3 regions of the Nocardiopsis sinuspersici genome follow, and region 2 is predicted to be linked to each of the others. Evidence: predicted binding sites of a transcription regulator. Region 2 holds the regulator's gene; each other region holds the start of a gene.
The links. Region 2 encodes LexA, which represses DNA repair genes until DNA is damaged. Its sites were predicted from a motif close to TCGAACANNTGTTCGA; they were not measured.

Region 1: NOSIN_RS15830 (DUF6504 family protein) is a predicted target of LexA. The motif match lies at 2,858-2,873, and genes of this name have one in related genera.
Region 3: uvrA (excinuclease ABC subunit UvrA) is a predicted target of LexA. The motif match lies at 3,098-3,113, and genes of this name have one in related genera.

What each region holds. Positions count from the first base shown of each region.
Region 1 covers NZ_MCOK01000001.1:3,654,688-3,662,181, forward strand. The annotation lists gene NOSIN_RS15820 (peptidoglycan recognition protein family protein) at 418-1,518, shown strand; gene NOSIN_RS15825 (GNAT family N-acetyltransferase) at 1,734-2,309, shown strand; gene NOSIN_RS15830 (DUF6504 family protein) at 2,512-2,802, opposite strand; gene NOSIN_RS15835 (serine/threonine-protein kinase) at 3,234-5,495, shown strand; gene NOSIN_RS15840 (quinone oxidoreductase family protein) at 5,573-6,538, shown strand; gene NOSIN_RS15845 (SPFH domain-containing protein) at 6,603-7,494, opposite strand, start outside.
Region 2 covers NZ_MCOK01000001.1:3,527,020-3,534,513, reverse strand. The annotation lists gene leuS (leucine--tRNA ligase) at 1-493, shown strand, start outside; gene NOSIN_RS15275 (hypothetical protein) at 577-1,167, shown strand; gene NOSIN_RS26810 (hypothetical protein) at 1,074-1,508, opposite strand; gene NOSIN_RS15270 (hypothetical protein) at 1,596-2,219, shown strand; gene NOSIN_RS15265 (alpha/beta fold hydrolase) at 2,263-3,357, opposite strand; gene lexA (transcriptional repressor LexA) at 3,505-4,224, opposite strand; gene nrdR (transcriptional regulator NrdR) at 4,906-5,388, shown strand; gene NOSIN_RS15250 (vitamin B12-dependent ribonucleotide reductase) at 5,541-7,494, shown strand, end outside.
Region 3 covers NZ_MCOK01000001.1:3,062,529-3,070,022, forward strand. The annotation lists gene uvrA (excinuclease ABC subunit UvrA) at 1-2,835, opposite strand; gene NOSIN_RS13150 (TerC family protein) at 3,167-4,186, opposite strand; gene NOSIN_RS13155 (glycosyltransferase family 4 protein) at 4,573-5,655, opposite strand; gene murJ (murein biosynthesis integral membrane protein MurJ) at 5,652-7,253, opposite strand; gene NOSIN_RS13165 (hypothetical protein) at 7,285-7,494, opposite strand, start outside.

The sequences.
Region 1 (7,494 bases), 130 kb from region 2:
GACCCTCAAAGTCATCACCAACTGTGCCAGAGTCCGCGGGGGCACGCTGGGTTTACGGAAGACCAGGTCCTCTCCGCACCAGGTCAGGGCATGTGCGACAGCCGATCGGGGCGGGCGGGTGCCGGATCCGCCGATTCGGTGCGGACCGGGGGCACCGCCCGGGCGTCCGTCTCGGCGACCGCGTCCGGGAGCGGCACGCCTCCCCCGCGGCCAGGGCCGGTGGCGCTCCGCCCTCACGTGGACGGCGAAGTCGAGTGGGCCGCCTCGCCACCACAGAAACCATCACCTGACACAGGAACTACCACCTGCCACAGATTCGGCCGTGCCGTTCGTGACGTGGGCCACAGAGCCGTGCAAGGGTGTCGGGGTTCCCGCTTCCCGGGAGCCCAGCCGCAAGAGCCGAACGGACGGACACACATGCGAAGGCGTACCCTCCTGGCAGGTGCCACCGCCGCCGCGGGCCTGACCGCGCTGAGCACCGCCCTCCCCTCCCCACGCCCCGCTCTCGCCGGGGACGTCGGCGACCGGGTCGTGCCCCGGGTGCTGGCCCGGCCCGGCGGACCGGGCGGACTCGTCCGGCCCGGCATGCGCTTCGACATGGTGGCCGTCACCGGCAGGCCCGGGGAAACCGATACGGCGGTCCGCTTCGAGACCGCGGACGGCCTGGGCGGGTGGCGCCCGGTACACCTTCACTCCGAGGGCCGCGACGACCGCGGCCAGGTCGCGGGCGCGCTGGTGCGCGCGCCGGAGGGTGCCACCGGCTACGAGGTGCGTTCGAGGGGAGAGGCCGCCGCCGTGAACCTGCGTGACGGAGAGGGGCTGCGTCTGGGCGGTCCCGAACAGGCGTGGCTTCCCTCGAGGTCATCCGACGTGCCGCGCGGCCTGGCCCCGCTCCCGTTCCGCACCCGCGCGGGCTGGGGCGCCGACGAGTCCTGGCGCTTCGACGACGAGGGCACCGACCTGTGGGAGGCGGAGTTCCACCCGGCGCAGGCGCTGACCGTCCACCACACCGCGATCCCGACGGGGGACGACCACGCGGCGGACGTGCGGGCGGTGTACTACCTGCACGCTGTGCGGCAGGCCTGGGGCGACATCGGCTACCACCTGCTCATCGACCCCGACGGGGTGGTCTACGAGGGACGCCACTCGGGTGGGGACGGCGTGCCGGTCTTCTCCGGGCTCCCGCTTCCGGGACGGGCCCGCCCGGTGACCGCCGGGCACGCCTACGGCTTCAACCAGGGCAACATCGGAGTGTGCCTGCTCGGGGATTTCACCGACGAACTCCCCACGAGGGCCGCGCAGGACTCACTGGTCGACGTGCTGCGTGTGCTGTGCGCGGTGACGGGTGTGGACCCGGCGGAGCGCATCGACTACGTGAACCCCGCTACGGGCGTGGTCACCCCGGGCGAGGCGCTCTCGCGGCACCGCGACTGGCTGGCGACCGAGTGCCCGGGCAACGCGTTCGCGGAGGTGTTCGACTCCGCCGTCCGCCGGCGTGTCGTCTCCGGCCTGGCCTGAGGCGCCTCCGGACGGCGCCGAGGAGTCCCCCGGCGGGCCCGTCCGGGACCCGCGGCACCACGGTCCCCGGGCGGGGCGGGGAGGATTCCGGACGGAGTCCCGAAGGCGCCGCCGCGGCCCCGGTCCCCGCTGTCCGAGTGAGGGGAAAGCAGGTGCCGGGCCCTCGGAACTGCGCGTATCGTGAGCGCACCCCGAACCGATGGAGAGGCGCCAGCGTGACCACCACCCAGGGCAGACCGGTCCTGCCGTCCGTGATCTTGGAGACCGAACACCTGCGGCTGCGCGCGTTCGTCGAGGACGACATCGACGACGTGTACGCCTCCTGCTCCGACCCCGGTATCCAGAGGTGGATCCCCCTCCCCGGCCCCGGCGTGCCCTACACCCGTGAGGACGCCGAGGCGTGGTGCCGCGAGACGGCTCCCGGCGTGCGCACCGGCGGTGAGGGACAGCAGTGGGCCATGGTGGAGCAGGAGACCGGACGTCTGGTGGGATCGGTGGGCCTGGTACGCGTCCTGTGGACCGCGATGACCACCGAGGTCGGCTACTGGGTCTCGCCCTGGGGGCGCGGCCGCGGGTACGCGACCGAGGCGGCCGTGGCCGTCTCGCGCTGGGCGGTCGGCCAGGGCTTCCAGCGGGTGGAGATCAAGGCGGCCACCGACAACACCGGATCGCGCCGGGTCGCGGAGCGCGCCGGGTTCGGTTTCGAGGGTGTCGAGCGCAGCGCGATGCCGCTGCACGAGGGTCGCGCCGACCTGGCCGTGTACAGCCTCCTGCCCGCCGACCTGGTCTGACCCCGCGGCCGTGTGGCCGACGGCCCCGCTCCACGGGCGGGCACGGAAAGGACCGCGTGCGGCGTCCGCTGAGGGCGGCGGGAGGGAGACGGGCGAGAAGGACCGCGCCGCAGGTGTCCGTTGAGGGTGGCGGGAGGGAGACGGCGGGAAAGGGCCGCGCCGCAGGCGTCCGTTGAGGGCGGTGGGAGGGAGACGGGAGGGCCTACCCCCACACACGGGAGAGCAGCCACCTGCCGGTCGAGGTGTCGTGGCGCAGTTCGTACACCCCCTGTGACTGCGCCGTACCGGCCTCCACCCTCCAGTGCCTGCGCTCGGGCACCTGGGACTCGCGCGCGGGGGTCCAGTCCATGCGCAGGGTGACCCAGTGTTCGAGGATCCTGCGCACCCCGTACACCCTGTCGTTCCACGTGAACCGGGCCGGGCGCCCGTCATCCTCGACAACGGTGACCTCCGCCCCGTAGTAACGTCCCACGACACTTCCCCTCAGCATCATTCGCCTCCTGACAGTCTCGGCACACGCCACCGGGGCACCCACCCGTGGGAAAGACGCGAACAGGTGTTCGAACGTGTGTTCTGATCCTAGCGAAACCAGCGCTCCCGTGGAACTGTTTCGGGCCGACCCGCATCCCCTCATGTGACCGGGGGCCACCGCCTCGCGTCCCGCGCGTTCGCGGGAACGGCCCTACCGGGCCATGTGCAGCCGGTTCCCGCGATCGGCCCATCGGCGTACTGTTCGAAGAATCCCAGCTCCAGGAGATCCACCCGGACCGACTCCCGGCGCATCCTCGCGCCGCCCCGAGACCCCCCACGGGCCACGCGCTCCCCCGTAGACCCGCGGGACCAGCCAGTCCAGAGCGTGCGGGCGTGTCGGCATCGATACGCTGTCAGGCGCGAACTCCACGATTCATATGAGGACCCCCAACTGTGACGTCGAACGGGCACCAGAGCGGCAAACCCCTGCGAGCGGGGGACCCAAGCGAACTCGACGGTTACCGCGTCGTGAGCCGTCTCGGCCGGGGCGGCATGGGAACCGTCTACCTCGCCAGGGACGCCTCCGACCGCCCCGTCGCCGTCAAGCTCATCCACCCCGACCTGGCCGACGACGAGTCCTTCCGGCTCCGCTTCGCCCGCGAGGTCGAGTCGGCCCGCCGTGTGGCCCGCTTCTCCACCGCCGGAGTGATCGACGCGCGCCTGGAGGGCGACCTCCTCTTCATCGTCTCGGAGTACGTGCCCGGCCCGAACCTGGACGAGGCCATCCGCGCGGACGGCGTGATGGCGGGCGGCACCCTGGACGGCCTGGCCATGGGCGTGGCCGCCGCGCTCACCGCCATCCACGGGTCCGGGGTGGTCCACCGCGACCTCAAGCCCGCGAACGTACTGCTGTCACCAGTCGGCCCGAAGGTCATCGACTTCGGCATCGCCCGTGCCCTGGACGGCTCGGGGGGCGCGGTCACCCGCTCCAGCCAGCTCATGGGGACGCCCTCCTACATGGCGCCGGAGCTGATCCTGGGGCAGCAGGCCACCGCGGCCGCCGACGTCTTCGCGTGGGGCTGCCTGGTGGCGTTCGCGTGCACCGGCTCGGCCCCCTTCGACGCCGCCACGGTGCCCGCGGTGCTGCACAACATCTCCTCGGCACCGCCTCGCCTGGACGGCCTGGACCCTAGCCTGTACGACCTGGTCGGCTCGGCCCTGGACAAGGCCCCGGAGAACCGCCCCACCTCCCAGCAGATCCTGGCCCGGCTGACCGGGCAGGACGAGCCGGAGGAGGCCGAGGTGAGCCGCAGCATCAGCGTCTCGTGGGCCCCGCCGAGCAGCGCTCCCGTTCCCGGCCGGCCCCCGCGTGCCCCCGGGGAACAGGCCGGGGAGTCCGGCCCCCGGGCGCCGAGCGGACCCCGGCCGGCGGAGGTGCCGCAGCAGGAGGACGGTCCCGAACCGGGCACGGCGACACCGCCCGGAGGCCGGCCCGCCCAGACACGGCACACGCAGTACCCCCCGTACGGGCAGCCCGCCCAGGGACAGTGGTCGGACCGGCCGCCTCCCACGGCCCAGCGGCCCCGGACGGAACAGCGGCCGGGCCAGGGCCTCCCGCCCACCGGCCCCCAGCAGGAGATGCGGCACGGCGGATATCCGCCCCGGGGGCAGCAGGCCCCCGGCCACTACGGCCCCTCCGGCGGCCACATCCCCCCGAGCCACCAGATGCACGGCGGCCACGGATCTTCGCCGCAGGGCCGGCCCGCATTCAGCTCGTACTCCGGCCCGGGCGGTCCCGGTGTCCCGGGCGGCCCCGGTGGTCCGAGTGCCCCAGACGGTCCGGGCCGCCCTGGAGGCACACCGTCCGAGCGCGGCCGCAGGCGGTTCGCGGTGATCGGAGCGGCCGCGGGCGCGGTGGTCCTGGCGGCCGCCGTCGGCGCCGTGGTCCTGCTGAACGGCGGGGCGGCGATCCCGGAGAACACCGTCTCGCTCTACAACCCCGACTTCAGCTCCGACCCCGGCTGGGTCAGCACCACCTTCGAGCACGGGGAGTCCGACGGCTACTGGGCCGAGAAGCGCGGCGTCCTGCTCCAACTCGATCCCGAGACCCAGCCCAGCCGCGGCGAGGTCGTGGACCTGGAGCAGGAAGGGGAGGAGGTGCTGCCGCCGAGCGTGCTGGTCAGCACCACCGCGTACGTGGCCGAGGGTCCCGAACAGGCCTGGTTCGGTGTGCGCTGCTGGGACAACGACGGCGAGGAGGGCCGCAGCCAGTACGAGGCCCTGCTGCGCTACGACGGCCAGGGCGCGTCGATCCGCCGGATGAGCGAGGTGGAGGGGGACAGTGTCCTCGCGGAGAGCACCGACGTGCCCGGCTACGCCTCCTACCCCCTCTTCGACGAGTCGGTGCGCGCCGAGTACGGCTACGAGGACCGCGACGACCCGTACGACTTCGACGCCGAGGCGATCCCCACCAACACCGTCACGATGGCCTGCCGCTTCGACGGGGCCGCGGACACCATGGAGATGTCCATGTGGGTCAACGGGGAGCACGTCCTGACCACGGTGGACGAGGAACCCCTCCCCGACGACGCCGAGGACGCGGAGGACCGCCGCCGGATCGGCTTCGTGACCCGTCAGGGGTGGGGCAACGATCCGCTCGGGGCGTTCTTCACCGGCTTCGAGCTCCACGAGATCCTCGAGGAGAACGGGGAGTAGGGGTCGGTCCGCCATGGCGGACCCGGAGCCGGACTGGCATGATGCCGGGAACGTATCCGAAAAGGAGCAGTGGACCCATGCGCGCCATCGTGATCGAGGAGACCGGCGGACCCGAGGTCCTGCGGCTGACCGAGACGGCCGACCCCGTGGCCGGTCCGGGCGAGGTTCTGGTCGACGTGGAGGCCCGCGGGGTCAACTTCATCGACATCTACCAGCGCAGCGGCCTGTACGACGTCCCGCTCCCCTACGTTCCCGGGATGGAGGCCGCCGGTGTGGTCGCCGCCGTCGGCGACGGCGTCACCGGCCTGTCCGTCGGGCAGCGGGTCGGCTGGGCGATGGCCCCCGGCGCCTACGCCGACCGGGCCGTGGTCAGGGCCTCCCTGGTCGTCCCCGTTCCGGACGCGGTCCCCGGCGAGCAGGCCGCCGCCCTGCTCCTACAGGGCATGACCGCCCACTACCTCGTCCGCTCGGTGTACCCGGTCTCCGAGGGCGACACCGTGCTGGTGCACGCGGCGGCGGGCGGCACCGGGCTGCTGGTCACACAGTTGGCCAAGGAGCGCGGCGCACGAGTCATCGGCACCGTCTCCACCGAGGAGAAGGAGCGGATCGCGCGCGAGGCGGGCGCGGACGAGGTCGTCCGCTACACCGAGACCCCCGTCGCCGAGGCGGTACGCGACCTCACCGGCGGCGAGGGTGTCGCCGCGGTCTACGACGGCGTGGGCAGGGACACCTTCGACGCCAGCCTGGCCTCGCTGCGCCCGCGCGGTGTGCTGGCCCTGTTCGGACAGTCCTCCGGCGAGGTGGCCCCGGTGGACCCGCAGCGGCTCAACTCCGCCGGCTCCGTGTACCTGACCCGGCCCTCGCTGGCCTACTTCGTGGCCGACCGCGAGGAGTTGCTGGGCCGGGCCCGCGACCTGTTCACGCTGGTGGAGGCGGGCCGCCTGGACGTGCGGATCGGCGGCCGCTACCCGCTGTCCGAGGCAGGGCGCGCCCAGAGCGACCTGGCCTCGCGCAGGACCACCGGCAAGCTGCTGCTGGTCTGAGCCCGGCGCCCGCCGGACACGGCTCGGGGGAGGGCGCCCGCCCTCCCCCGTCGTCCTCGGAGGGCTATCCCTCCTCGCGCGGGTCCGGTGTCGTGCCGATCTTCGCTCCGGCCCTGCGGACGTCGTCGCGCGCGTCGGCGACCGCCCGCTCGGCCGCCTCGGCCGCCTCCGCCGCGGCCTGGGCGGAGGAGGAGTGGGCGGGGTCGGGAGCGCCGATCTGCGCCGGACCGCTCGGGGCCGCCTCGTCCTCCTTCTCCGTGGAGGGCGCCTCGGTCTGGGGAGCATTCCCGGAGAAGGCGTGGCTGACGTTCTTGACGGCCTCGGTGAGCTCGCCCGGGATCACCCAGAAGGTGTTGCCCTCGCCCTGCGCGAGGCTCGGCAGGGTCTCCAGGTACTTGTAGGCGAGCAGTTTGGCGTCGGCGTTGTTGGTGTGCACGGCCTGGAACACGCGCTCGATCGCCTGGGCCTCGCCGTCGGCGCGCAGGATCGCGGCCTGCTGGTCGCCCTGGGCCTCCAGGATGGCCTGCTGGCGGGCGCCCTCGGCCTTGAGGATGCGGGCCTGGCGCTCACCCTCGGCGTGGAGGATGGCCGCGCGCTTGTCGCGGTCGGCCCGCATCTGCTTCTCCATCGCCTCCTTGATGGTGGGCGGCGGGTCGATGGCCTTGATCTCGACCCGGTTGATGCGGATCCCCCACTTGCCGGTGGTCTCGTCCAGGACGCCGCGCAGCCGGGTGTTGATCTCCTCGCGGGAGGTGAGCGTGCGCTCCAGGTCCATGGAGCCGATGACGTTGCGCAGCGTGGTGACGGTGAGCTGGTCGATGGCCTGGATGTAGTTGGCGACCTCGTAGGCCGCCGCCCTGGGCTGGGTGATCTGGTAGTAGAGGACGGTGTCGATGTTGACGACGAGGTTGTCCTCGGTGATCACCGGCTGCGGGCGCGAGGTGAAGACCTGTTCA
Region 2 (7,494 bases):
CGACACCGAGGTGCGCCGGGCCACCCACCGCGCCGTCGACCAGATCACCGCCCTGATCGAGTCCCGGCGGTTCAACGTGGCCATCGCCCGCGTCATGGAGCTGGTCTCGGCCGCCCGCAAGGCCATCGACTCCGGTCCCGGCGCAGCCGACCCGGCGGTCCGTGAGGCCGCCGAGTTCGTGGCCGTCTCCCTGTCCCTGTTCGCGCCCTACGTGGCCGAGGAGGGCTGGGAGAAGCTGGGCCACACTGAAAGCGTCGCCGTCGGCCACTGGCCCGAGGCCGACCCGGACCTGCTGGTACAGGAGTCCGTGACCTGCGTGGTGCAGGTGCAGAGCAAGGTCCGTGACAAGCTGTCCGTCGCGCCCGACATCGACCCGGCGGAACTGGAGCGGCTGGCCCTGGCGTCGGAGAAGGCGCAGGGCTTCATCGGCGACAAGCAGATCCGCAAGGTGGTCGTGCGCGCGCCGAAACTGGTGAACATCGTCGTCGGCTGACCGGTACGGGTGACGGCGGCCGCTGGAGGCGGCCGCCGTCCGCGTGCGGTCGGCGCGGCGGCCGACAGGGAGGCGGTGGCCGGGTGGGTCCCCTCGTACGGGTGGCCGTGGTCGGTGCGGGCGCGGTGGTGCTGTCCGCGGCCGCGATCGGCGGTGCTCTGTGGCTGGCCGGGGACGACCCGGACATGCCCGAGAACGGTGACGTCCACGCCGCCGCTCCCGGGTGCGGGGTGGTCTCCGACGCGCTCGTCACGGGACTGGTGCCCGGCGCCGTCCCGGAGACCTCCGAGCACGGCCCCCTGCCGGGCGGGGACAGCTCGGTGTGCTCGTGGTCCTCCGTGGGGCCGGCCGACGGCCCGCAGGGGGTGCTGCGCGTACACCTGTCCGCCCGCTTCACCGACGGCACGGGGGAGGAGCCGGTCAGCGGCGACCAACGGGCACGGGAGGCCTACGCCGCCCTGGTGCCCGTACGCGGCGACGAGGTGGAACTGCCCTCCGGCGAGGGCCGTGTGTGGCACGGCCAGGCGCCCGGGACCGCTGAGCTGGCCTTCACCACCGACAACCTGCTCGTGCGGGTGTCCTACGCCGGGACCTCCGGCGCCGAACCGGTCGGTTTCGATGACGCCCGAGACCTGGCCGTGGAGTTCGCCGAACAGCTCGGAGAGGCCTTGTGAGCGACCAGCACCCCGATCCCCGGCATCCGCGGGGACAGGAGCACGGGCGGAACGAGGGGCAGGGGCAGCAGCCGCAGTCTCAGGAAGCCCGGTTCTCCCAGCAGCCACCCGAGCAGCCGCCGCAGCCGCAGCAGCCACCTGGGCAGCAACTGCCTGGGCAGCCGCAGCAGCCTCAGGAATCTCGGTCTTCCCAGCAGTCCCCCGAGCAGCCGCAGCAGCCGCCGCAGTCTCAGGAAGCCCGGTTCTCCCAGCAGTTCCCTGAGCAGGCGCAGCCGCCGCGGGCGCGGCCATCCGGGCAGCAGTATCCCCAGCCCTCCCGGCAGCCGCCGCAGGCGTACCACCCGCAGCAGGCGGTGCAGCCCCAGGGGCGGTACCCGCAGCAGCGGTGGCCGCAGCCCCCACCGCAGGGATCGCCCGTCTCCGAGACGGTGCCGTCCGCCCAGCCGCAGAGCCGGGGGTGCGCCACCACAGCGGTGGTCGCCGCCGCACTCGTCCTGATCGTGCTCGCGGCGGGGGCGATCTGGTACGCGGTGGTGCGCGACGACCCCGCGACGGGCGACTTCGCGTCCGCGCCCGGGTGCGCCGTCGCCGAGACGGAGACCCTGGACGAGCTGGTGCCCGACCACGAGCTGGAGGTCGATGAGCCGGTCGGCGGCGAGAGGGACCCCTTCGGCTCGGGCCGGCAGTGCCGGTGGGCGACCCCGGGCGGGCCGGGCCGGGCGGTCCCGGGCGCCGCGACGCTGGTGATGGTGGCCGCTCCCAACCCGGGCGGTGTCACGACGGCCGTCGACAACCTGCGCACCACCACCTCCCAGCACGAGACCCGGAAGCTGGAGGGGGTCGGCGACGAGGCGGTGACCTGGATCCAGGGCGAGCCGTTCACGGTCTCCTGCGTGGGCGCCCGGGTGTCCAACCTGTACCTGGAGACCTGCTACAGCGTGGCGGCCGGCTACGACGCGTCGGAGCCGGGCGACGAGGAGCGGATCGTCGCGGGAGCCGAGGAGCTCGCGGTGTCCGTGGTGGAGGCGCTGCCGGAGTCCATCCCGGAGTAGCCGCCGGCCTTGCGGCGTCGGCCGGCCGCGGAGCCGGCACGGGCTACCAGGCGGTCTCCAGGAACTCCTCCAGCGCCGGGAAGACCTCCTCGGCGAAGGGCCGCTGGGAGTCCAGGACGGTGGAGCCGGGCTGGTCCTCGTAGCGGCGGAGGATGTGGTCGGCGCCGGGGATGTCGACGCGCTCGGCGTCCTCCAGACCGGTCATCAGCCGGTCCACGTCCTCGCGGGAGACCTGGGCGTCCTCCTCGCCCCACACCACCAGCACGGGTGTGCCCTCGGGCAGGTCCTCACCCAGCTCCACGGGGTCGAAGGAGTCCATGTAGGCCAGGAAGTCCTCGTTCCGCGGGGAGTAGACGCCCTGGACCACCGTGTCGATGTCCGCCGACCCGAGGGGGCGGCCCGCCCTGAGCGCCGCCCGTGCGGCGCGCGCGTCGGAGAGCGTCTGGACGGCCTGTCCCTCCTCGACCTGGCCCAGGGCCTCGGCCACGCGCACCTGCTCGGTGAGCTGTCGGTCGAGCAGGTCCAGGTAGCGGGTACCGGGGGGAGCGGCCAGCACCAGGGCGGGGGAGGGGGCGCCGTCGTCGATGAGCTCGTGGGCGCGCAGCGCGTAGAGGGCGCCCTCGCTGTGCCCGACGACGACCACCCGCTCGGGGTCGACCTCGGGCTGGGAGACGAGTTCGTCGTAGGCCGCCGCGACCTGCTCGTCGAAGAGCCGCGGGTCCACCGACCGGACCTCGCTTCCGGGCACCGGGGGCACGAAGCCGGATCCGCTGCCGTACTTGTCGTAGCGCAGCGAGGCCACCCCGGCGTCGGCCAGCACCCGGGACAGGTTCCAGTTGGTGTTGGCGTCCGGGCGCATGTCGCTGTTGCCGTCGCGGTCGGTGGGGCCGCTGCCGGAGATGATGAGCGCGCCGGGGACGGTGCCGGAGACACCCTCCGGCGTACGGAAGCTCGCGGACACCTCGTGCCCGCCGCCCTCGAAGGCCAGCTCCCTCTCGGTGCCGCCGACCCCCGGTACCTCGGCGCTCGCGCCGTCCTCCGACGCGGGTGCGCAGGCGGTGGACAACAAGGCGACGGCGACCCCGCCGACCAGCGCGGCGCGCAGGCGGGCGGTGGGGGAGGAGGCAGGTGTGAACACCCTCTCAGCCTAGCGGCTCGCGTCGGCGGCCCCGCTGCCGTCCACGCGTGCGGGGTCCTCCACCGTGCCGTCCGCGGCCGGGCGCTCCCCTCCGGCACGGGAGGTCCCCGGTCCGTCCGAGGGGGGACGGGCCGGGGACGCGAGGACTCAGACGCGGCGCATGACCGCGACGACCCTGCCGAGGATGGTGGCGGCGTCGCCGTTGATGGGCTCGTAGGCCTCGTTGCGGGGCATCAGCCACACGTGGCCGTCCTCCTCGCGGCGCAGCACCTTGACGGTCGCCTCCTCGTCCAGCAGCGCCGCCACGATGTCGCCGCTCTCGGCGTCCGGCTGCTGGCGGACCACCACCATGTCACCGTCGGTGATCGCGGCGTCGGTCATCGAGTCGCCGACGACGGTGAGCATGAACAGGTGCCCCTCGCCGACCAGCTGGCGGGGCAGGGCGAGCACGTCCTCCACCGACTCCTGGGCCAGGATCGGGCCGCCGGCGGCGATCCGGCCGACCAGCGGCACGGCCGCGGCGCGCGAGGGATCGATGTCCTCGGGGGTCACGGCCTGCCCGCCGGCGCGGCCGGGAGTACGCAGTTCCACCGCACGCGGCCGGTTCTGGTCGCGGTGCAGGTAGCCCTTGCGCTGGAGCACCTTGAGCTGGTGCGCCACGCTGGACGGGCTGGACAGGCCGACCACCTCCCCGATCTCCCTTATGGACGGGGGGAAGCCCCTCTCACGCACATAGCGCTGGATGCAGTTCAGCACGCTCTGCTGGCGCGCGGTGAGTTTGGGGGCTTCGGGCGTGGACCCGCCCGCGTTCTCCACTGGCGCAAGAACGGTGGCGGTGTCCGCGGTCCCGGGATTCTCCTCCGGCACGGCCGGGCCTCCTCGGCATTCGGTTCGGTCAGGGCCTGCTTGTGTGACTGCCACCGCCGGCCCGCGACCGCGCCGACCTGGGGGTCTGCGTGACGGCGAAACCAGCGTGATATCACCGCCAACTTTAGTCGTTGCGCACGGTGATATCAAACAAGCGTTCGAGACCGGAGTAATTGCCTCCGCGCCTTTCCGCGGTCAATTCCCGGCCCGTACTTATGTGTGTACACGCGTTCACGCCGCGTTGTCCCACGAATGCGCGAACAGGTGTCCGCGGGGCTCGTTTCGGTGTGATGCGGAAGACATCTTCTCCTGCGCCGGTCCGGCCGAAATTCCGGTGACGTGGTGATTCCCGGCACGGCGGGCCGCCGCGGTTCGCGGCCCGAGCGGTCCTCGGCGTTATCCTGGACCGCGGTGCCGGACGCCCCCGGGAGGCCGGCGGGCGCCGAGTCCCCCTGTCCGGGCGCCGGATCCTCCCGCTCCTTCGCCGTCGTCGTCCCCGTGGCCGCGCGGTCGTTCGCCGTGCGGGGACACGCCCCTGTCAGAGTTGCGTCGCGCGGCGCGGACCTCTAGGTTCGACCACAACATCTGGTGTTTGGGGAAGAGGTTCTCACCTAGAAGTTGTGGTTGTAGTTTAGTAGTATCTAAGGGTCGTCGTTCGGTGAGAGAAGCAGGTGAACCAGGGTGCACTGTCCGTTCTGCCGTCATCCGGACACCAGGGTGATCGACAGCAGGTCCACCGACGACGGCGCGGCCATCCGGCGCCGCCGGTCCTGCCCCGTCTGCGAGCGCAGGTTCACCACCCAGGAGACCGTCCTGCTGATGGTCGCCAAGCGCTCCGGGGTCACCGAGCCCTTCAGCAGGGCCAAGATCATCGCCGGGGTGCGCCGGGCCTGCCAGGGCCGTCCGGTCTCCGAGGACGCCCTCGCCAAACTCGGCCAGCAGGTCGAGGAGGAGATCCGCGGCCGCGGCCTGGCCGAGGTCCCGGCCCACGAGATCGGCCTGGCCATCCTCGGACCGATGCGCGAACTCGACGAGGTCGCCTACCTGCACTTCGCCAGCGTCTACCGCGGCTTCGAGAGCCTCGCCGACTTCGAGGCCGAGATCGCCAGCCTGCGGCGGGACCGTGAGCCCGAGCCCGACACCCAGACCAGTACCACCGGGTAGCGCCCTCCCGCGGCCGGGAGGCGACCGCGGGAGGGGCGCCGCCCCGGGGCGGGCACGGAGAAGAGCACGTCCGGTCCCGCGCCATCCCACGACAAGACGCCGCGCACGGCCGGTAGCCGTGCCCACGAGGTAGAGGTAGGGGAGATTCCGCGATGACGGAGACCGCCAGCGGTCCGACAGGACGCAAGGGCAAGGGGAACCGCAAGGGGATGAAGGTGAGGCGCGTCTTCACCTCTCCCGGCGTGCACCCCTACGACTCCCTGGAGTGGGAGCGCCGCGACGTCGTCATGACCAACTGGCGTGACGGCACGGTCAACTTCGAACAGCGCGGTGTGGAGTTCCCGACCTCCTGGTCGATGAACGCCACCCAGATCGTGGCGAGCAAGTACTTCCGCGGCGCGGTCGGCACCCCCGAGCGGGAGTGGAGCCTCAAGCAGCTCATCGACCGCGTCGTCGGCGTCTACACCGCCACCGGCCGCGAGCACGGCTACTTCGCCTCCGACGAGGACGCCGAGGTCTTCGACCACGAGCTCAAGTACGCCCTCGCCCACCAGTTGTTCAGCTTCAACTCCCCGGTGTGGTTCAACGTCGGCACCGCCTCCGCCCAGCAGGTCAGCGCGTGCTTCATCCTGTCCGTGGACGACACCATGGAGTCGATCCTGGACTGGTACAAGGAGGAGGGGATCATCTTCAAGGGCGGGTCCGGCGCGGGTGTGAACCTGTCGCGCATCCGCTCCAGCAAGGAGCTGCTCTCCTCCGGCGGCACCGCCTCGGGCCCCGTCTCCTTCATGCGCGGCGCCGACGCCTCGGCCGGAACCATCAAGTCCGGCGGCGCCACCCGCCGGGCGGCCAAGATGGTCGTGCTGGACGTCGACCACCCCGACATCCAGGACTTCGTCGAGACCAAGGCCCGCGAGGAGCACAAGATCCGTGCCCTGCGCGACGCCGGCTTCGACGTCGACCTGGGCGGCGACGACATGTTCAGCGTCCAGTACCAGAACGCCAACAACTCCGTCCGGGTCTCCGACGCGTTCATGCGCGCCGTGGAGACCGGCTCCGACTTCGGCCTGACCTCCCGCACCACCGGCGAGGCCGTCGCCACCGTCGACGCCAAGGACCTGTTCCACCGCATGGCCAAGGCCGCGTGGGAGTGCGCCGATCCGGGCCTCCAGTACGACGGCACGATCCAGGACTGGCACACCACGCCGGAGAGCGGACGTATCAGTGCGAGCAACCCGTGCTCGGAGTACCTCCACCTGGACGACTCGTCCTGCAACCTGGCCTCGATCAACCTGCTGAAGTTCCTGCGCGAGGACGACACCTTCGACGTGGAGGGCTTCACCAGGCTCACCGAGCTGGTCATCACGGCGATGGACATCTCCATCACCTTCGCCGACTTCCCGACCGAGAAGATCGGTGAGACCACCCGCGCCTTCCGCCAGCTCGGCATCGGCTACGCCAACCTGGGCGCCCTGCTGATGGCGACCGGCCACGCCTACGACTCCGACGGCGGACGCGCCGTCGCCGCCGCCGTCACCTCGCTGATGACCGGCGCCGCCTACCGGCGCAGCGCCGAGCTGGCCGGTGTGGTCGGCCCCTACGACGGCTACAAGCGCAACGAGCAGGGCCACAAGCGGGTCATGCGCAAGCACGCCGCCGCCAACGACGACCTGCGCACCGTGGGATCCCTGGAGGAGCCGATCCACGCCGCGGCCACCCGCGAGTGGGCCGAGTGCCTCAAGGTCGGCGAGCGCAACGGCTGGCGCAACGCCCAGGCGAGCCTGATCGCGCCCACCGGAACCATCGGGTTCATGATGGACTGCGACACGACCGGCATCGAGCCGGACTTCTCGCTGGTCAAGTTCAAGAAGCTGGTCGGCGGCGGCTCCATGCAGATCGTCAACCAGGCCATCCCGCGCGCGCTCAGGAACCTGGGCTACCAGGACGAGCAGGTGGAGGCGATCGTCGAGTACGTGGCCGAGAACGGCCACGTCGTGAACGCGCCGGGCCTGCGCCCCGAGCACTACGAGGTGTTCGACTGCGCGATGGGCCGCCGCTACATCCAGCCCATGGGCCACGTGCGGATGATGGCCGCGGCGCAGCCGT
Region 3 (7,494 bases), 460 kb from region 2:
TCAGAGCGTCTTGGCCAGGAACCGCCCGGTGTAGGACTCGGCCACCGCCGCGACCTCCTCGGGCGTGCCCTCGGCGACCACCCTGCCGCCGCCGGAGCCGCCCTCGGGCCCCATGTCGATGACGTGGTCGGCGGTCTTGATGACGTCGAGGTTGTGTTCGATGACGATCACCGTGTTGCCGCTGTCGGTCAGCCGGTCGAGCACGCCCAGGAGCTTGCGGATGTCCTCGAAGTGCAGGCCGGTGGTGGGCTCGTCGAGTACGTACACCGTCCGCCCGGTGGAGCGGCGCTGTAGCTCGGAGGCGAGCTTGACCCGCTGCGCCTCGCCGCCGGAGAGCGTGGTGGCGGGCTGGCCCAGCCGCACGTACCCCAGGCCGACGTCCGCCAGGGTCTGCAGGTGGCGGCGGATCGCGTTGATCGGCTCGAAGAACTCCAGGGCCTCGGAGATGGGCATGTCGAGCACCTCGGAGATGTTCTTGCCCTTGTACCGGACCTGGAGGGTCTCCCGGTTGTACCGGGCGCCGTGGCACACCTCGCAGGGCACGTAGACGTCGGGCAGGAACTGCATCTCGATCTTGAGCGTGCCGTCCCCGGCGCAGGCCTCGCAGCGTCCGCCCTTGACGTTGAAGGAGAACCGGCCGGGCATGTAGCCGCGCGTCTTGGCGTCGGTGGTCTGCGCGAACAGCTTGCGGACGTGGTCGAAGACCCCGGAGTAGGTGGCCGGGTTGGAGCGGGGGGTCCGCCCGATGGGGCTCTGGTCCACGTGCACGACCTTGTCGACCTTGCCCGTGCCGTTGACCCGCAGGTGGCGGCCGGGCACGTCGCGCGCCCCGTTGAGCTCCTTGGCCAGCGCCTTGTACAGGATCTCGTTGACCAGGGTGGACTTGCCCGAACCCGACACGCCGGTGACGGCGGTGAAGACGCCCAGCGGGAAGGTGACGTCGACGCCGTCGAGGTTGTTCTCGCGCGCGCCCCTGACCACCAGCTCGTGCCCCCGGGTGAGGGGACGCCGTGTGGCGGGCACCTCGATGCTGCGCCGTCCGGCCAGGTAGTCGCCGGTCAGCGACTCGGGGGAGGTGAGCAGCTCGTCCACGATCCCCGAGACCACGACGTGGCCGCCGTGCTCGCCCGCGCCGGGGCCGATGTCGACCACCCAGTCGGCGTTGCGGATGGTGTCCTCGTCGTGTTCGACGACGATGAGCGTGTTGCCGATGTCGCGCAGCCGCTGCAGGGTCTCCAGCAGGCGGGCGTTGTCGCGCTGGTGCAGGCCGATGGAGGGCTCGTCGAGCACGTAGAGCACGCCCACCAGGCCGGAGCCGATCTGGGTCGCCAGGCGGATGCGCTGGGCCTCGCCGCCGGAGAGCGATCCGGAGGAGCGGGCCAGGCTCAGGTAGTCCAGGCCCACGTCGAGCAGGAAGCCCATGCGGGCGTTGATCTCCTTGAGCACCTGCGCGGCGATGACCATGTCGCGCTCGGAGAGTCGGAGCTCGGCCAGGAAGGCCGCGCTCTCGCCGAGCGACATCTGGGCGACCTCGGCGATGGACCTGCCGCCCACGGTCACGGCCAGCATGACCGGCTTGAGACGGGTCCCCTCGCAGGTGGGGCAGGGCACCGTGCGCATGTACCCCTCCAGCCGCTCGCGACCGTAGTCGCTCTCGGTCTCGGAGTGGCGGCGCCTGACCCAGGGGATGACGCCCTCGAACTCGGTGTAGTAGGAGCGGTGGCGCCCGTACCGGTTGCGGTAGGAGACGTGGACCTGGGTGTCGTGCCCCTCCAGCAGGGCCTTGCGGGCGCGGCGCGGCAGCTTCTCCCAGGGGGTGTCCAGGTCGAAGCCCACGGCCTCGCCCACCGCCTTGAGGATGCGCTCCCAGTAGCCGCTGTTGGGTCCGCCCGACCAGGGGCCGATGGCCCCCTCGGCCAGGGTCCTCTCGGGGTCGGGGACCAGCAGGTCGGGGTCGACCTCCATGCGGGTGCCCAGGCCCGAGCAGGCGGGGCAGGCGCCGTAGGGGGCGTTGAAGGAGAAGGAGCGCGGTTCGAGCTGCTCGAAGGACAGGTCGTCGTAGGGGCAGTACAGGTGCTCGGAGAAGACCTTCTCGCGCTCGGGGTCGCCGGCCTCCACGTCCACGAAGTCCAGGACGATGGTGCCCCCCGCCAGCTTGAGGGCGGTCTCGACGGAGTCGGTCAGGCGCCCGCGCGCGGAGGGCTTGACCGCGAGGCGGTCCACGACCACGGCGATGTCGTGCTTGTCGTAGCGGCCCAGCTTGGGCGCCTCGTCCAGGCGCACGGCCCGCCCGTCCACGACGGCGCGGGTGTAGCCCTTGGACTGCAGGTCCTTGAAGAGCTCGACGTACTCGCCCTTGCGTCCGCGCACGACGGGGGCGAGCACCTGGAAGCGGGTGCCCTCCTCCATCTCCAGGACTCGGTCCACGATCTGCTGGGGGGTCTGCCGGGCGATCTCGCGGTGGCACTCCGGGCAGTGCGGAACTCCCACGCGGGCCCACAGCAGGCGCAGGTAGTCGTAGACCTCGGTGATGGTGCCGACGGTGGAGCGCGGGTTGCGGCTGGTGGACTTCTGGTCGATGGACACCGCCGGGGACAGGCCCTCGATGAAGTCCACGTCCGGCTTGTCCATCTGGCCCAGGAACTGGCGGGCGTAGGCCGACAGGGACTCGACGTAGCGCCGCTGCCCCTCGGCGAAGATCGTGTCGAAGGCCAGCGACGACTTGCCCGAGCCGGACAGGCCGGTGAACACGATCATGGAGTCGCGCGGCAGGTCCAGCGAGACGTCCTTGAGGTTGTGCTCTCGGGCTCCCCGGACTACCAGTTGTTCGACCATCGAGTGAGACATCCTTCGGCATTGGCGCACAGGAAGCGGACCTCGGCGCGCGGGCGTCGGCCGACCCGTGTGTGGCTTCGCGGTGTGGCGGTCGAAGGCCTCCCGGGAGCCGTCCCGGCCTCGGAGGCGGGCCGCTGAGGGGCGGGGAGAGGGCCGCGCGGTTCCCCGCCCGTCCAGACTAACGACCGCCGACGACGGTTTCTTCCACCTCGAAGAAGTGGTGGCACCCCGGCGCCGGAGCGCCGAAGTGCCACCACTATAGACGAACAGCCGTTCGAATACGGCCGTTTTGCGGATTGTCAGGGAACGGGCGGTTCGAACCGCCGTACGGTCAGGAGCGGTCGGCCGAGGGGTCCCTCTCCGACTTCAGCTCGGGGTGCTTGCGCTCGTCGGACCGGGACTTGAGCAGGCTGCCGACGACGGTGAGCGTCATGATGCCGAGGATGACGGTCAGCGACACGCCGATACCGATGTCGGGCACGTGCACGCCGTTCTCGTGCAGGGCGTGCAGGATCATCTTCGCGCCGATGAACACCATGATCGCCGACAGGCCCCAGCTGATGTAGGCCAGGCGGTCCATCAGGCCGGCCAGCAGGAAGTACAGCTGGCGCAGGCCCAGCAGGGCGAACGCGTTGGCGGTGAAGACGATGTAGGCGTCCTGGGTCAGGCCGAAGATCGCCGGGATGGAGTCGACGGCGAAGACCAGGTCGATCATGCCGATCGCGACGATGACCAGCAGCATCGGCGTGACGTGCCGCTTGCCGTCGAGCTTCACCGTGAGCTTGGCGCCGTGGTACTCGTCGGTCACCGGCCAAAAGCGCCTGACCAGCCGCACCGCCGGGGTCTGCGTGTAGTCCTCGTCCTCGTCGTCGCCCTTCACGTGGTCACGGACGATCTTGTAACCGGTGTAGATGAGGAAGGCGCCGAACAGGTAGAAGACCTCGCTCCAGGCGTTGATCACCTGGGCGCCGAGGACGATGAAGATACCGCGCATGACCAGCGCGATCACGATGCCGACGAGCAGGACCTCGTGCTGGTACTTCTTGGGCACCGCGAAGGAGCCCATCAGAAGGTAGAACACGAAGAGGTTGTCGATGCTCAGGCTCTTCTCGGTGACGAACCCGGCGAAGTACTCGGCGCCGGCGTTCCCGCCGCCGAAGTACCAGACACCGAAGCCGAACACGATGGCGATGCCGATGTAGAAGGCCGCCCACCAGGCGGCCTGCTTCATGCCGAACTCCTGGGGACCCTTCGTCTTGCTCCAGGGGTGGTCCACGATGATCAGGTCGATCGCCAGGATGACGACCATGGCGCCGATGGTGGCGGCCCAGAGCCACAGGGGAACATTCACGGACGGACTCTCCTCCGGTCAGTGCGTGCGGGCGAGGTGCGCGCACGTGGGACAACCGGAGGTCTCTCCCGCTCACACCGTCGTGCAGTGAGCCGACGGCGCCGGGAGAACGGCTCTGTTCTCCGTGATGACGACACCGTCGCGACAGGGATACTCCCCTCACGTGACAAGCAAGGATACCGGCAGGTCACCACGCACGGTGCACGCCGGGCCACAAGCAAGGATGTCATCGAACCCCCCTTGGCATAAGTCGCGGCGAAGGTGTTGTTCCTCGCACTCCGAGGACATCTCCCCCGATCCGCCGGGTCACGGCGGCCGGGCTTCCCCGGGCCGCCGTCCGGGAAACGGCCGGGCCCCGGACCGGACCCGCTCCTCCGCTACCCGGATCACCGCCTCAGTACCGACTTGTACACCCCGGTCGCCGCCTCCACCGCGTCGTCCTCGGTCGGCAGCGCCTTGGCCGCCTCGCGTGAGCGCTCCCGCATCTCCTCGGCCAGCGCGGGGTCGTCCAGTACCCGTCCCACCGCGGCGGCGAACGCCGCCGGGTCCCCGGGGGGCACCATCAGGACCGTCCCCGAGTACAGGTCCGGGATGCCGCCGACCCGGGTGGAGACCACCGGAAGCCCCGCGCGCAGCGCCTCCATGATCACCAGGGACGGCCCCTCCCACTGGCTGGTCAGGCAGAAGACGTCCGCGGCCGCCAGCAGGTCGGCCACGTCCGAGCGGTATCCCAACATGCGCACGTCGGCACGCATCTCCGCGGCCGTGTCGTGCAGACGCCCCCACAGGGGCCCGTCCCCGGCGATGGCCACCACCGGCTCGGGTCTGCGGTCGGCGATGGCGGGCGCCGCCTCCAACAGCATGTCCAGTCCCTTCTGCTCCGCCAGTCGTGCGACGGTCAGCAGCAGGGGCCGGTCGGTCCGCACCGCCAGGTCGGCCCGGGTGGCCTCGCGCCCGTTCAGCGGAGTACCGGTCTCGGGCGCGGCCACCACCGCCAACCGGGCGTCCCGGGCCCCGGCGGCGCGCAGCCGCCGCACCAGGTCGCCGGACACACCCAGCACCGCGTCCGCGCGGGCGGCCACGACCCGCTCCAGCACCGGGTAGGCCGCCGACAGGGGACCCCGGACCAGCGGCGGCGCGTTGTGCGCGGTCACCACCAGCGGTGCGGCGCCCGCCAGCGCGCACAGCGCACCGGCCCGCAGCCCGTGGGCGTGGACCACGTCCGCGCCCCGGGTCAGGGCACGCAGCCGCAGCACGGCACCGGGGTCGCCCACGGAGGGGGCCGCGCCGATCCGGACCGGGGAGAACCGCATCCCCGCCGAGGTGAAGCCGAACTCGCGCTCGGCCGAGGCCGGGCCGAGCACCGCCACCCGGTGGCCGCGCGCATGCAGGCCCGCGCCCAGCGAGCGCACGTGGCGCCCCACCCCTCCACTGCTGGTCCCCACGACCAGCGCGATCCTGCTGTTCACCGCTTCCCCCTCCTGTGTCCGAGTACGGTCCCGGCCCGGTTGGCGAGTGCCCGCACCGCCGACCGGTCCACCGCCGCCGCGACGGCCGCGTAGGCGGCCAGGGCCGCGGTGCCCGCAGCGGCGGCGACCGCCGCCGTCTGCCACACATCCCCCACGGGCAGGACCGCGACCACCGAGCGGCCCACGATCCAGCCGACCACACCACCGAGCACCGCCGCCACCACCGAGCGCGCGACCCCGTCCAACGCGTCGCGCCCGTGCGTACGCACCACCCCGGCGCACAGCAGGACGGCGGCCAGGGTCAGTCCGACCGTGCTGGCCGCTCCCAGTCCGGCGATGGTCCATCCCGGGGGCAGCGCCCACACCAGTGACGACGCGCACCCCGCCACCACCAGCCATCCCGTCACCTGGGCGGTGGCGGCCCGGCGGCCGCGGTGCGAGGCGTACAGGATCCGGCTGAGCAGGGCGACCAGGCCGAACCCGACCACCCCGGGCGCGTAGGCGAGCAGGGCGCGCTCCAGGGGCAGCGGGTCCTGCTGGGCGAAGACCAGGGCCACCGGCCCCGCGGCGGCGGCCAGGGCGGTGCCCACGGCTGCGGTGGCCACCACGCAGGCGCGTGCGCTGCCCGCGGCGAGGGAGGAGAACCCCCGCCGGTCGTGCTCGGCGTGTGCCACCGCCAGGGCGGTGAACGCGCTGGTGGCGATGGGGACCGCGATCACCCCGTAGGGCAGGGTGAACAGGGCCCAGGCGTAGGTGTAGAGCACGGCCGCGCCCGCGCCGCCGCCCCAGTTGGCCAGGGCCACCGACAGGAGCAGGCACACCTGCATGGCCACCAGCGGCAGCAGGGAGGCCGCCGCCAGCGAGCGCACCCGCCCGCCCACCCCGGGGGGGAAGGTCAGCCGGGGCCGGGGCCGCACGCGCAGCCGCCCGGCGGGGCCCAGGACCGTGAGGAAGAGCGCGGCCACCCCCGCGGTCGTGCCCAGGGACAGGGTGAGCTCGGCCGCCGTCGGCAGTCCCGCGACGTCCTGGCGGTGGTCGGCGCCCAGCGGCACGAAGGCCAGGTAGGCGGCGATGACCACGAGGCTGGACACCAGCGGGGCCAGGGCCGGCGCCAGGAAGCGGCGGTGGGCCTGCAGGACGCCGTAGAGCACGGCGGCCAGGCCGTAGAGGACGATCTGGGGGGCGAAGACCACGAGCATGCGGGCGGAGAGCGCGAGCAGCTCGTCCCGGTCGCATCCGGTACCCGCTCCGAGCATCAGCGACATCGCCGGAACGGAGGCCAGGGCGAGCAGCGCGGACAGGGGCACCGCCAGCAGCACCACCCAGGTGATGAGGGCCGAGGCGGTGTGGCGCACCTGCTCGCGGTCGTCGCGCTGTGCGGCGGCGGCCAGCACCGGGACGACCACGGCGGTGAGCGCCCCGCCGATGACGATCTCGAACAGGACGGCGGGCAGTTGGTTGGCGGTGACGTAGGCGGTGCCCAGACAGGTGTCGCCGACGGTCTGGGAGAACACCACGGTGCGCCCGAACCCCGCCAGGCGGGCCCCCACGGTGACCACCGCGATGAGCGCCGCCGCCGTACCCACACCTCGCGTCACCCCGTGAACGGTACGGGACACCGTGGCCGTCTCACTCGTGCCTGCCCCACCGGTCGATGCGGCGCAGGGCCGGAACGCGGTCGATGACGCGGGAGAAGCTGACACGCTCACTGGCCAGGGTCAGGGCGACCACCCCGCCCAGCAGGGCGGCGCGCAGCGGTCGCGGCGCCCTCGCCGCCGCGGCGGCGCCCAGGGCGGCTCCGAGGGCGTTGGCGCCCGCGTCGCCGAGCATGCAGCGCTC